3 regions of the Mesorhizobium delmotii genome follow, and region 1 is predicted to be linked to each of the others. Evidence: riboswitches for the same ligand, from Rfam matches in the RefSeq annotation. Region 1 holds a riboswitch; each other region holds the start of a gene.
The links. Region 1 has a riboswitch for cobalamin ahead of BQ8482_RS03590 (aromatic ring-hydroxylating oxygenase subunit alpha). Riboswitches for the same ligand answer to the same signal wherever they lie in the genome.

Region 2: linked by a shared signal. The riboswitch ahead of BQ8482_RS35940 (CbtB domain-containing protein) and the one ahead of BQ8482_RS03590 (aromatic ring-hydroxylating oxygenase subunit alpha) in region 1 are both predicted to bind cobalamin.
Region 3: linked by a shared signal. The riboswitch ahead of BQ8482_RS36160 (DUF1636 family protein) and the one ahead of BQ8482_RS03590 (aromatic ring-hydroxylating oxygenase subunit alpha) in region 1 are both predicted to bind cobalamin.

What each region holds. Positions count from the first base shown of each region.
Region 1 covers NZ_FUIG01000013.1:431,469-435,403, reverse strand. Annotated here, with positions in the region: gene BQ8482_RS03610 (ABC transporter ATP-binding protein) at 1-380, shown strand, start outside; gene BQ8482_RS03605 (DUF680 domain-containing protein) at 466-702, opposite strand; gene BQ8482_RS03600 (DUF680 domain-containing protein) at 791-1,015, opposite strand; gene BQ8482_RS03595 (DUF680 domain-containing protein) at 1,137-1,340, opposite strand; cobalamin riboswitch at 1,862-2,062, shown strand; gene BQ8482_RS03590 (aromatic ring-hydroxylating oxygenase subunit alpha) at 2,278-3,525, shown strand; gene BQ8482_RS03585 (FAD-binding oxidoreductase) at 3,549-3,935, shown strand, end outside.
Region 2 covers NZ_FUIG01000103.1:56,979-60,913, forward strand. Annotated here, with positions in the region: gene cobO (cob(I)yrinic acid a,c-diamide adenosyltransferase) at 1-391, opposite strand, end outside; gene cobU (bifunctional adenosylcobinamide kinase/adenosylcobinamide-phosphate guanylyltransferase) at 393-890, opposite strand; gene BQ8482_RS35935 (CbtA family protein) at 913-1,689, opposite strand; gene BQ8482_RS35940 (CbtB domain-containing protein) at 1,705-1,884, opposite strand; cobalamin riboswitch at 1,922-2,118, opposite strand; gene BQ8482_RS35945 (acetyltransferase domain-containing protein) at 2,391-3,383, shown strand; gene BQ8482_RS35950 (methyltransferase family protein) at 3,380-3,886, shown strand.
Region 3 covers NZ_FUIG01000103.1:100,375-104,309, forward strand. Annotated here, with positions in the region: gene BQ8482_RS36155 (winged helix-turn-helix domain-containing protein) at 14-1,213, shown strand; cobalamin riboswitch at 1,243-1,447, shown strand; gene BQ8482_RS36160 (DUF1636 family protein) at 1,486-1,920, shown strand; gene cobW (cobalamin biosynthesis protein CobW) at 1,917-2,954, shown strand; gene BQ8482_RS36170 (cobaltochelatase subunit CobN) at 2,973-3,935, shown strand, end outside.

The DNA of each region.
Region 1 (3,935 bases):
CGACGATCGACAAATCAGGCGACCCGACCATCGTCAGTCATGTCGGCGGGCGCAAGGCGACGGTGCCGATCGCCACGCCGGCGTCAGTGAAGGGTGCTTCGGTCAGCTTCGGCGTGCGGCCGGAGGATCTGATGATCGCCATCGGCGCCGATTATCTTTTCGAGGGAACGGTGGATTATGTCGAGCAGCTCGGCGAGGTCCAGCTCGTCTATGTCGACATCGGCCGCGCCGACCTGCCGCTGGTGACCAAGCTGCCAGGCAATGTCGAAGTCAAGCGCGGCGCTGCGTTGCGGTTGAATGCCGATCCCGGCGACCTGCATATTTTCGACGCCGACGGACATTCCTTCACACTCCACATGGCGGAAGCAAAGGCAGCCTAACTACTGGATCAGGCAGTTTGGCGAAGGCAAAAACAAGAGCGGCGGGCAAGGCCCGCCGCTCTTGTGCATTGCATTCAGGTCGCTGTTAGCGGCCGAACAGGTTCCGGTCGCTGCCCTGCGGGGCGGACTTCTGTACGTCGCCCGAGGAATTGAGCAGCTTGTAAACCGGCGAGCCGGTATTGCTTACCGAAGACGTCTGCGTGTTGTCGACGTTGACGGTCGCCTGCTTGTTGATGTCGGTTCCGCCAACGTTGTCGTTGCGGGCATAGGCGCTGCCGGCAGCAATCAAAAGTGCCGCAGCGGTGAGAACGATCTTCTTCATTTCAGTAATCCTGGATTTTCGTATGCCATCAGCGCGGCGGCCGCGGTCTTTGTGAAAGACAATGCCGCCGCTGCTGTTGGGATCGACATTAGTTGTTGCCGAAGAGGTTACGGTCGCTGCCATTGACGGGCTTCTCGTCAGCCGGAACCGGATTCTGCGCCGAAGCCGAATTCTGAATCGAAGCCGTGTACGAGCCGTTGTCGACCGCAGCGGCCGGCTGGTTGGCGCCGTTCAATCCAAAGTTGTCGCTGCCGGCAAAAGCGCTGCCGGAGACAGCCAGGATGGCGGCGGTGGCAAGAATGATCTTCTTCATTTCTAGTACTCCTGAATTTTTCAGATCCCGAGCGGCGGACTGGCCGCTTTGTCTTGTTGTTTGACCATGATCTTTTCCGAAAACCGGTTTCCACTTCGGGATCATGGTCTGGGATCAGCTGTTAATTGTTGCCGAAAAGGTTGCGGTCGGCGCCCTGGTCGACGGGCTTTTCAGCGTGAGCCGACTTCTGAATGGAAGCCGTATACGAACTGTCGACCGAGGCGGTCGGCTGATTGGCGCCGTTGGACCCATAATGGTCGCTGCCAGCAAAGGCGCTGCCGGTGATGGCCAGAACGGCGACGGCAGTAAGAGCAATCTTTTTCATTTTTGGAACTCCAGTATCTTTAGTTTTCCGTCCGTCTAGCGGCGTGTCTTGAGAGGGATTCGCGTCGTTCGGACAGCCCCGATGTGGGAAGGCCATCTGGCAGATTCCAATCACGAAGTTGTTCCGTGTGGACCAAGAATCTACACCTTGAAATTGTACAAGAGGCTTCTCTCGTCATTGCTTTCTGTTTTGTTTTCAAAGGTTTAAGACAAAAAGGCTAATCGACCATTTGACGGATTGCCGGACCTGCGTTCACAGCGTCATGCACGCATTGTCAACAGAAACGAACCGTTCGGTTCGATTTTAGAAGCGGCTTAAAAAGCCGGTGCTGAGTTGTTGTCGAATCGTTAACCATTTCGGCGCCATGCAATGGTCAATCCGGCACGCTTTCAGGACCGGCAGCGCTCGCAGCAGGCGCAAATTTCACCTTCCTCAAATCCCGGCCCACAGGTTTCGCCGGCGGTGTCGCGCCGCATGGATACGATGTCGCTTTCATGCCGACAGTCAGCCGGCCGTCATGATTAGATCACGCCATCTCAGGTGCCGCTTGGTGACGACGAAGCGGAGAATTGGGAAGCCGGTCAGAACCCGGCGCTGCCCCCGCAACGGTGGTGGAGTTCAAGTCGCAACGGGAGACCACTAGGCCCAAGCCTGGGAAGGTGTCGCGATGGTCCGCAAGGACACTCCAGAGCCCGGAAACCAGCCCGAGATTTCTAGACTCGACTGATCGCGGTGGGCGGTCAAGAGGTGGATAGTGCATGCCCGGCCCTGTCGCCGGCTTGCGGCCGATCCTCCCTCCATCACCACCAGTTCAGTCTTTGGAGCGACGTGCGTCCATTTGGACGCACAAAGTACGCTCCAAGACTTTGAATTGCGCATCGTGCTTTCCGAAATCGATTCCGATTTCGGGCCGATGCGACGGCTATGAGGACAGGACATGGATGCGCGCAACGACATGCTGAGGCTCTTGCACGGCCGCAGGGAAGGCTACTCGCTCGAGCAGCCCTTCTACACCGATCCCGATTTCTTCAAGCTCGACATGGAGCTGATCTGGTATCGCGACTGGCTGTTCATCGGCCACGATTGCGAGTTGCCGAAGCCGGGCAGCTACATCACCGCCCAGATCGGCGACTATCCGGTCGTGCTGGTCCGCGACCAGCAAGGCAAGATCAACGCCTTCCACAATTCCTGCCGGCATCGCGGCAGCCGCGTCTGCAACGCCGACAAGGGTACGGCGGCGAAGCTCGTCTGCCCCTATCACCAGTGGACCTACGAGCTGGACGGCCGGCTCTTGTTCGCAAGGCAGATGGCGGACGGCTTCGACAAGAGCCAGTTCAGCCTGAAGCCGGTGGCTTGCGAAAGCATCAGTGGCTACATCTTCATCTGCCTGGCCAAGGAGCCCGCCGATTTCGCGCCGATGCGCGCCATAATCGAGCCTTACCTCCTGCCGCACCGGCTGCGCGAGGCAAAAATCGCCTTCGAATCGACCATCGTCGAGAAGGGCAACTGGAAGCTCGTCTGGGAAAACAACCGCGAGTGCTACCATTGCGCCGGCAACCATCCGGAACTGTGCAAGACATTCCCGGAAGCGCCGACCGTGACCGGCGTGCAGGGCGCCGACAGCGATCCGGAGATGCTCGCGCACTGGGCGAAATGCGAGGCGGCGGGCTTGCCGAGCAAGTTCCGCATCGATCCGGCCGGGCAGTATCGCGCCACCCGCGCGCCGCTGCTGCGCGATGCCGTCAGCTACACGATGACGGGAAGACGTGCGGTGAAGAAGAACCTCTCCGACGACGTTTCGACCGACCGTATCGGCTCGCTGCTGCTCTATCACTATCCGACGACCTGGAACCATATCCTCGGCGATCATGCGGTCACCTTCCGCGTGCTGCCGATCAGTGCCACGGAAACGGCCGTCACCACCAAATGGCTTGTCCACAAGGACGCGGTCGAAGGCGTCGATTACGATCTCGCCGATCTCACCCATGTGTGGACCGAGACCAACGACCAGGACCGCCGTATCGTCGAGGAAAACGCCTTCGGCATCCTGTCGCCGGCCTATGAGCCCGGCCCCTATTCGGAATTGCATGAGAGCGGCGTCATCCAGTTCGTCGAATGGTACGCCTCCTTCATCGGGCCGCGCCTTGCCGAGGACGGCCGGCCGGCGTTGCGCAGCGTCGCCTGAGCGAGGTCAAGGGGATGAATGCGATGACGGATCTCGGGCTCTACCGCCATCTCGACGAGATGACGCCCTGGAACGACAGGCTTCAGGTGCTGGAAGTGATCGGCGTCAGCGACGAGGCGCCTGACGTGAAGACCTTCACCTTCCGCTCCGACAACCAGACCTGGTTCCGCTACAGACCGGGGCAGTTCGTGACGCTGGAACTGCCGACCACCGGAAGCCCGCTGATGCGGACCTATACGCTGTCGTCCTCGCCGTCGCGGCCGTTCTCGATCGCGGTGACGGTGAAAGAGCAGGCCGGCAGCATCGGCACGCGCTGGATGTTCGACAATCTGAAACCCGGCGTTCACGTGAAGGCCTATGGGCCGGCGGGCGACTTTTCGCTGCACAGCCATCCCGCGGCCAAGTATCTG
Region 2 (3,935 bases), on a different contig from region 1:
GGCTGATCGAAGGATCGGCCATCAATTCGAGCACCTTGGCCCAGGCAGTTTCGGCGGCAGCGATGTCGCGCTTCAGATCCTGCGTTTCCCAGGTGAAGCCCTCGCCCATTGTGTGCCAGACGACCCGGTCGCCGAAGGCGGCAAAAGCATCCTTCTCGCCGGTGTGCCATTTGCCCTTAATGAACTGGACGACGCCGACGCGCCTGCCGTAGCCGAGCATCCTCAGCGCCAGCCCGAAGGCGGCAGTGGTTTTGCCCTTGCCGGGCCCGGTGTTGACGATCAGCAGCCCCTTCTCGACCGTCTTTGCCGCGACCTCTGCGTCCTGCACCGCCTTGCGCTTGGCCATCTTGGCGCGGTGGCGTTCCTCGTCCCGGTCGTCGATATCGGTCATCTCATTTCACCTTGAGCGGCAGTCCCGCCACCATCAGCAGCACTGTGCCGGCGACGGCCGCGACCTGCTGGTGGAGCCGGCCGGCGGCATCGCGAAACCGGCGAGCCAGCGCATTGTCGGGCACGATGCCCTGGCCAACCTCGTTGGAAACCACGAACCACGGCCCTCGCGGCCGCGACAGCACATCCGCCAGCCATCGGCATTCGGCCTCAATGTCATGTTCGGCCAGCATATGGTTGGTCAGCCACAGCGTCAGGCAGTCGATCAGGACGGGCCGGCCGTCAGGCAGCGCCTTGATCGCGCCGACGAGATCGAGCGGCGCGTCGATGGTCGTCCAGCCCTCGTCGCGCCGCGACCGATGCAGCGCGATGCGTTCGCGCATCTCGTCATCATAGGCTTGCGCCGTGGCGATATAGGCCCACGGCGCCGGACAGGCCGTCACCAATCTTTCGGCATGCGCGCTCTTGCCGGAGCGCGCACCGCCGATGACCAGGGTCAGCCTCCCGCCGGGAGCAACGGGATCAGGCAAAGCTGTCGCGCAGGCCGGTCGCGGTGCCGGTCAAGCGGCCGCGCACCGCGCCGACGACGGCGCCGAGCACCAGCCAGAACACCAGATTGGTCAGCGTCACCGCCACCACGAACTGGTGGTGCAGGCCTTCCGGGATCGGCGATTTGAAACTGTCGGGCTGCGGCGCGCCGACGATATGCGGCGCCACGATCAACGCCATGGCAAGCAGCGCCAGCGGCAGCGATTTGCGAAATGCGAGCAGCCCGAGACCGGCCGCGGTCGCCACCACCGTCGCCGTCCACCATATCTGGCGCTGGGTGAGATCGGCCGCCGGCATAGCCGGCAGTTCGGGCGGCAGGCCGAGGTTTGGAGCCAGCGTGAACACCGCAAAGCCGGCAAGGCCCCAGAACAGGCCCTGACGCCAATTGCCGATGCCGCCGGCGAACTCCGAAGCGGCGACCAGGATCAGCGCAAAGCCGATGCCGGTGACGACGTTGGCAACGACATTGAAGGCGAATCGTTCAAAACCGTCGGCCGGCGCCCAGCCTTCGTCTTCCGCAGCCGGAGCGGCAGCTTCGGCCGGTTCGGCGCTGCTCATTGCATTGGCGTCCGTGGCGTTCGCGGCGGGCGCCGCGGTATGGTCATGCGTGTGACCACCGCCGGCCTGTTCGTAGACTTCCGCCTTGAGGATGAGCGGCACGGTGGCAAAGGCCTGCATGCAGGCGAGAACGACGCCAGCCACAAGCCCTGCGATCGCCGCGATGAACACGACGTTGCGAAACAGTGTCATGATGTCAGCCCCTCGTCAGTGGCAGGGAAACGCCATCGAATGGCGATAGTCGTGGGCGGCATTGTGGACCGCATCGATATGCGAGAAGCCGACAAAGCCCATGACGAAAATGCCGAGAAATGCAGCAAGCGCCAGCTGCACGAAGCGCGACTGCGAGGAGACGGAAGCGCCGAGCGAGACGGAAGCGGTATTCATGTCTTGTCCTTTCGCCCTCCACCCGAGGGCATAGAAGTCAGTTCTCCTGTCGCCGGCAGGTCTCCTGGCTCGCGGATCAGCGCCCTTCCCCACCTTCCCGAAGAAACTCTTCAGTGGCACATGGAGAGGACTACCGCACACAGTTGCGGGGGCAGCCACGGCATTGGGCAAAAAAATCGCCCTCACCGCATTCCCTCTTGGTTCCAAAACGGAACCGACGACGGCTGCGACTATAGGCAGAATCGCTGCGCCCGGCAAACCAAATTCCGCCAGCTACCAGCGCGAAAGCGCCACTTGGCTTCAGCCTTCCAATGAGACGATCTGATTGCTTCAACGCTTCAACGCTGCAACGCTGCAACGCTGCAACGCTCCAAGGTCACGGCCGTGGAGTGCTGCGATCCAGAGGTTAAAAGCGAACCTTGGGGCGGTACCGGCGATAGCCCGCCTTCTTTTGTCCGGGGCAACCATGATAGTCGTCTTGCAGTGCTGAATCAGATTGCGAGATCATGAGCATTCCTACGCCGGCCGTTCAGGACCGATCCAAGCGCATCATCTCCATCGACGTCGCACGCGGCTTCGCCTTGCTAGCCATGGCGAGCTACCATTTCACCTGGGATCTCGAATTCTTCGGCTACACCGATCCCGGCCTGACCGCCTTCGGCTGGTGGAAATTCTACGCGCGCTGCATCGCTTCGACCTTCCTGTTCCTGGTCGGCGTCAGCCTGTTCCTTGCCCATGGCAAACAGATCCGCTGGAGCGGCTTCTGGAAACGCTTCGCCATGGTCGCCGGGGCGGCGCTCGCCATATCGGCCGCCACAAGGCTTGCCACGCCCGACAGTTTCATCTTCTTCGGCATCCTGCACGAGATCGCGCTCGCCAGCCTGCTCGGCCTGGCGTTCCTGCGGCTGCCGGCGCTGCTGACGCTGGTTGTCGCGGCTTTCGTCATCACCGCACCGCTCTACCTCAGGTCCGAGATCTTCGATCATCCGGCCCTGTGGTGGGTCGGCCTGTCGGCAACCAATCCGCGCTCCAACGATTATGTCCCGCTGTTTCCATGGTTCGGCGCCGTGCTTGCGGGCATCGCGACGGCAAAACTCGCCTCCGCTTCCGGCCTGCTGGCGCGGTTGGCAGGCCTGACGCCCGGCCGCTGGACAAATCCGCTGGTCTTTATCGGCCGGCACAGCCTCGCCTTCTATCTGATCCACCAGCCGGTGCTGATCGGCTCGATCTGGCTTTTTTCGCAAGTCATGCCGGCACCGGTCGAGACCAGGCAGGTCACCTTCCTGAAAGAATGCCAGACTTCGTGCGAGCAATCGCGCGACACGGAGTTCTGCTCCAGCTATTGTGTGTGCATGCTCGATACGCTCGAGGGCGAGGCCACGCTTGATCGGCTCTACCGCAACGACCAGGCTGCGGAATGGAAGGCACATCTCGACGAGCTCGCCGGCGCCTGCACTGCCAAAGCCGACAGCACTTTGATGGAGGGAGGAGCACAATGACCGACCATCAACAGAAACCTGGGCAACAGAAACCGGGGCAGCCGAGACCGGGGGGTATACCCTGGCCGCCGCTGATCTATGTCGCGGCCATCGCCGTCAGCGTCGCGCTTGGCTTGCTCTATCCGCTGCCATGGATCGGCGGCCTTTTGGGCGACATCCTGTTCGCGGCCGGCTGGGTGGCATTGTTCGGCGTCGTCGCGCTCTGGTTCACGGCGATCCGCACCATGATCCGGGCAAAGACGACTCTCCACCCAAACGCCGTGCCCGATCACCTGGTCACATCAGGCCCCTTCGCCGTCAGCCGCAACCCGATATATCTGGCCAACACGCTGCTGCTGATCGGCGTGGCCCTTATCTCGGGGATCGTATGGTTCCTGCCGCTGGCGATCATCGCCGCCTTCGCAACGCAGAAGATGGCGATCGAGGGCGAGGAAAGAGTTCTGACGGCGAAATTCGGCAAGAAATACCGGGATTACGCTAAAAAGGTGCGGCGCTGGATTTGAGGCGTGCGGCAAGGTCTTTTTAAGAATTCGCTCTGGCAGAAAACCACGC
Region 3 (3,935 bases), on a different contig from region 1:
GAGTGCCGTCTGCATGAAGGACAAAATCCCGCTCGCCATGGCCCGGCGCATCGCGCTTGCCGCCCAGGGGTTTGCCGATCCTCGCCCTAACAGCACGCCCAATCGCCGCCATCTGGCCCGTGTGCTTGGCCGGACCGGCCTGCTGCAGATCGATTCCGTCAGCGCGGTGGTGCGTGCCCACTATATGCCGCTTTATTCGCGGCTTGGCCCCTACCCGCTTGCGCTGCTCGACAACGCCGCCGTGACGCGTAAGCGCACGGTCTTCGAATATTGGGCGCACGAAGCCTCCTTTCTGCCGGTCGAAACCTATCCGCTGATGCGCTGGCGCATGGAGCGGGCCGAACGTGGCGAGGAAATGTATAACGGACTGGCCAAGTGGGGCCGCGAACGCGCCGCCTACATTGAAGACATTTATCGCGAGGTCGTCGAACGAGGGCCGGTCGCCGCATCCGCCCTCGAAGGCCAGAAGGGAAACGGCGGCTGGTGGGGCTGGAGCGACGCCAAGCACGCTTTCGAATGGCTGTTCTGGGCCGGCCGTATCACCACGGCGTCGCGTCGTGGCTTCGAGCGGCTTTACGATCTGCCGGAGCGCGTGCTGCCGCCGGCAGTACTTGCTTTGCCGGTGCCCTCCCCGGAGGATGCGCACCGCGAATTGCTGCGCATCTCCGCCCGCGCCCACGGCGTCGCGACAGCGGGCGACCTGCGCGACTATTTCCGCCTCTCTCCCGCCGACATCAAGGGCCGCATCGAGGAACTGGTCGAGGCAGGCGACCTTTTGCCGGTTCGCGTCGAAGGCTGGGACAAGCCTGCCTATCTTCATAAGGACGCCCGTTTTCCGCGCAAGATCGAGGCGCGCGCCTTGCTCGCTCCGTTCGATCCCGTCGTCTTCGAGCGGGCGCGCACGGAAAGACTGTTCGACTTCCGCTATCGCATCGAGATCTACACCCCTGCCGAAAAGCGCCAATACGGCTATTATGTGCTGCCGTTCCTGCTCGGCGACAGGATCGTGGCGCGCATCGACCTCAAGGCCGACCGCCCCGCCGGCGTGCTGCGCGTCCATGCCGCCTATGCCGAGCCCGGCGCCCCGCCGCAAACCGCCGCCGAGCTTTTCGACGAGTTGAAGCTGATGCAGGGTTGGCTCGGCCTGGAACGCATCGAGGTGGCGCCGGCCGGTGATCTGGGTTCGGCTCTCGCCGACATTGCCGCGTCGTAGACGTGCGTTGACACGACTGCCTGCACAAGCCTAAATCCGGTTCAGACGGTCTCCTCTCGGCAAAGGGAGGAGCCAAGAGGGAATGCGGTGCGAAATCCCCGATTTCAAATCCGCGGCTGTCCCCGCAACTGTAAGCGACGAGCCAAGGCCGAAAACCACTGGGACGGTCCCGGGAAGGCGGCACCAAGGCGATGACCCGCGAGCCAGGAGACCTGCCGTCTAGGACATAAGAATCCGATCGCCTGGCGGGTTTTCCGGGCAAGGAGCCTGATTTGGAACGCGACAGCAGTTTTTCGGCTGAGACAGCGGGCGTATTGTCCGGCGATGATGATGCTCTGGCCGACGTCACCGTGATCGTCTGCGCCTCCTGCCGGGACGAAACCGGCTCCGACGGCCATCCCCGCGCCGGCGAATTGTTGGCCGAAGACACGCGCCGCGCTGTATCAGGCGAAAATATCAGTATCCGCACCGTCGAATGCCTCGGCAACTGCAAGCGCCGGCTGAGCGCCGCGATCCTGCGCGACGGCTGCTGGAGCTATGTCTTTGGCGACCTGACCGTGACCAGCGGCGCCGATCTGGTCGCCGGTGCAAAGCTCTTCGCCACCTCGACGGACGGCCTCATTCCATGGCGCGGCCGGCCCGATTGCCTGAAACGCGGCCTCGTCGCCCGCATTCCTCCCCTCGACCTTGTGAAGGATCAGATATGACCACTTCCGTCTCCCGCGTGCCCTGCACCGTCGTCACCGGCTTCCTCGGCGCCGGCAAGACGACGCTGATCCGCCACCTGCTCGAAAACGCCGGCGGCAAGCGGCTGGCCATCATCGTCAACGAGTTCGGCGATATCGGCATCGACGGCGAGATTCTGAAGGGATGCGGCATCGACACCTGCCCTGAGGAAAACATCGTCGAACTGGCCAATGGCTGCATCTGCTGCACCGTCGCCGACGACTTCGTCCCGGCGCTCGACCAGATCCTGTCGCTATCGCCGAAAGTCGACCATATCCTGATCGAAACCTCCGGGCTGGCTCTGCCCAAGCCGCTGGTCCAGGCCTTCCAGTGGCCGACGGTCAAGAGCCGGGTGACCGTCGATGGCGTCATTGCGGTCGTCGACGGACCGGCGCTGGCGGAAGGCCGCGTCGCCAACGACATGGACGCCCTGCAGGCGCAGCGCGCGCAGGACGAGACGCTCGACCACGATGATCCGGTCGAAGAGGTGTTCGAGGACCAGCTCGCCTGCGCCGACCTGATCATATTGTCGAAGAGCGACCTGATGGACGCCGCCGGCTCGGCCCGTGCCAATGCCATCATCGGCGAGCATGCCGCGCGCGCCGTCAAGATCGTGCCGACCTCGCAGGGTAAGGTCGATCCGTCTGTGCTGCTCGGCCTCGGCCTTGCCGTCGAGGACGACATCGAGAACCGCAAGACCCATCACGACGACGAGCTCGATCATGAGCATGACGATTTCGACTCGTTCGTCATCGACATTCCATCGATCGCCAATCCCGACGAGCTGGCGTTGCGCGTCGCCACCGCGGCCGAGGAAGAAAACGTGCTGCGCGTCAAGGGTTTCGTCGAGGTCGGCGGCAAGCCGATGCGGCTCCTGCTGCAGGCCGTCGGCCCACGCGTCAATCACTATTACGACCGCGCCTGGACCGCCGAGGACGAGCGCCGTTCGCGCCTCGTCGTCATCGGCCTGAAAGGGCTGAACCGCCCGGCCATCGAGCGTATTCTCGCCGGCTGACCTCAGGCACGAGCCGCGATGCACATCCTCACCACAACATCCGCCTCGCTCGACGATCTCGCCGAGCCTGTTGATCTCAGGCAGACGCCTGCCGATGTCGTGGCGCTGTCTTTCACCGACAGCGATCTGGCCGGGCTGGCAGCAGCGTGGAAGACGGACGCGGAACGCCTGCCCTCGATGCGGCTGGCGGCTTTGCGCGATCTGCGCCATCCGATGTCCGTCGATCTCTGGATCGACAGCGTCGCCCGGCACGCCAGGGTTATTCTGGTTCGCATCCTCGGCGGCTACGACTGGTGGCGCTACGGCTGCGACCAGATCGCCTCGATCGCCCGCGCACGCGGCATAAAACTGGCACTGCTGCCCGGCGAATGCCGCGACGAGGATCTCCGGCTGATCGAATGCTCGACGCTGCCGCGCGAAGAGCTCAACGGCCTGCTCGGCTATTTCCGCGAGGGCGGCCCGGAGAATATGACGGCGCTGGTGCAGAGACTGGCAAGTCTCGCCGGATCAGGTGTGGCGGTCGCTGAACCTGTCAGCGTGCCAAAAGCCGGCTACTATCAACCGGGACTGGGGGTCGAGCGCGACGTCCCCCTCCCCCTCGAGGGGAGGGTCCGGCCGCAGGCCGGGGGTGGGGTCGCCTGTGAAGTGCGCCAACAGCAAAAAACGTCGAGCACTGCCGCAACGACCCCACCCGGCCCTGCGGGCCACCCTCCCCTCGAGGGGGAGGAGGACGTCGTGCCAATTCTCTTCTACCGTTCGATGCTGCTCGCCGCCGATGTCGCGCCGATCGACGCATTGTTCGAAGCGCTCGGGCAGCGCGGCATCATCCCTGTCCCCATTTTCGTCTCCAGCCTCAAGGACCCGGCATCGCTGGCCTTTGTCGAGACTGCGCTTGCCGCGCTAAACCCTGCCGCGATCATCACCGCCACGGCCTTCGCCTCCGGTGCTGAGCCCGGCGTCGAAACCCTGTTCGACCGCGCC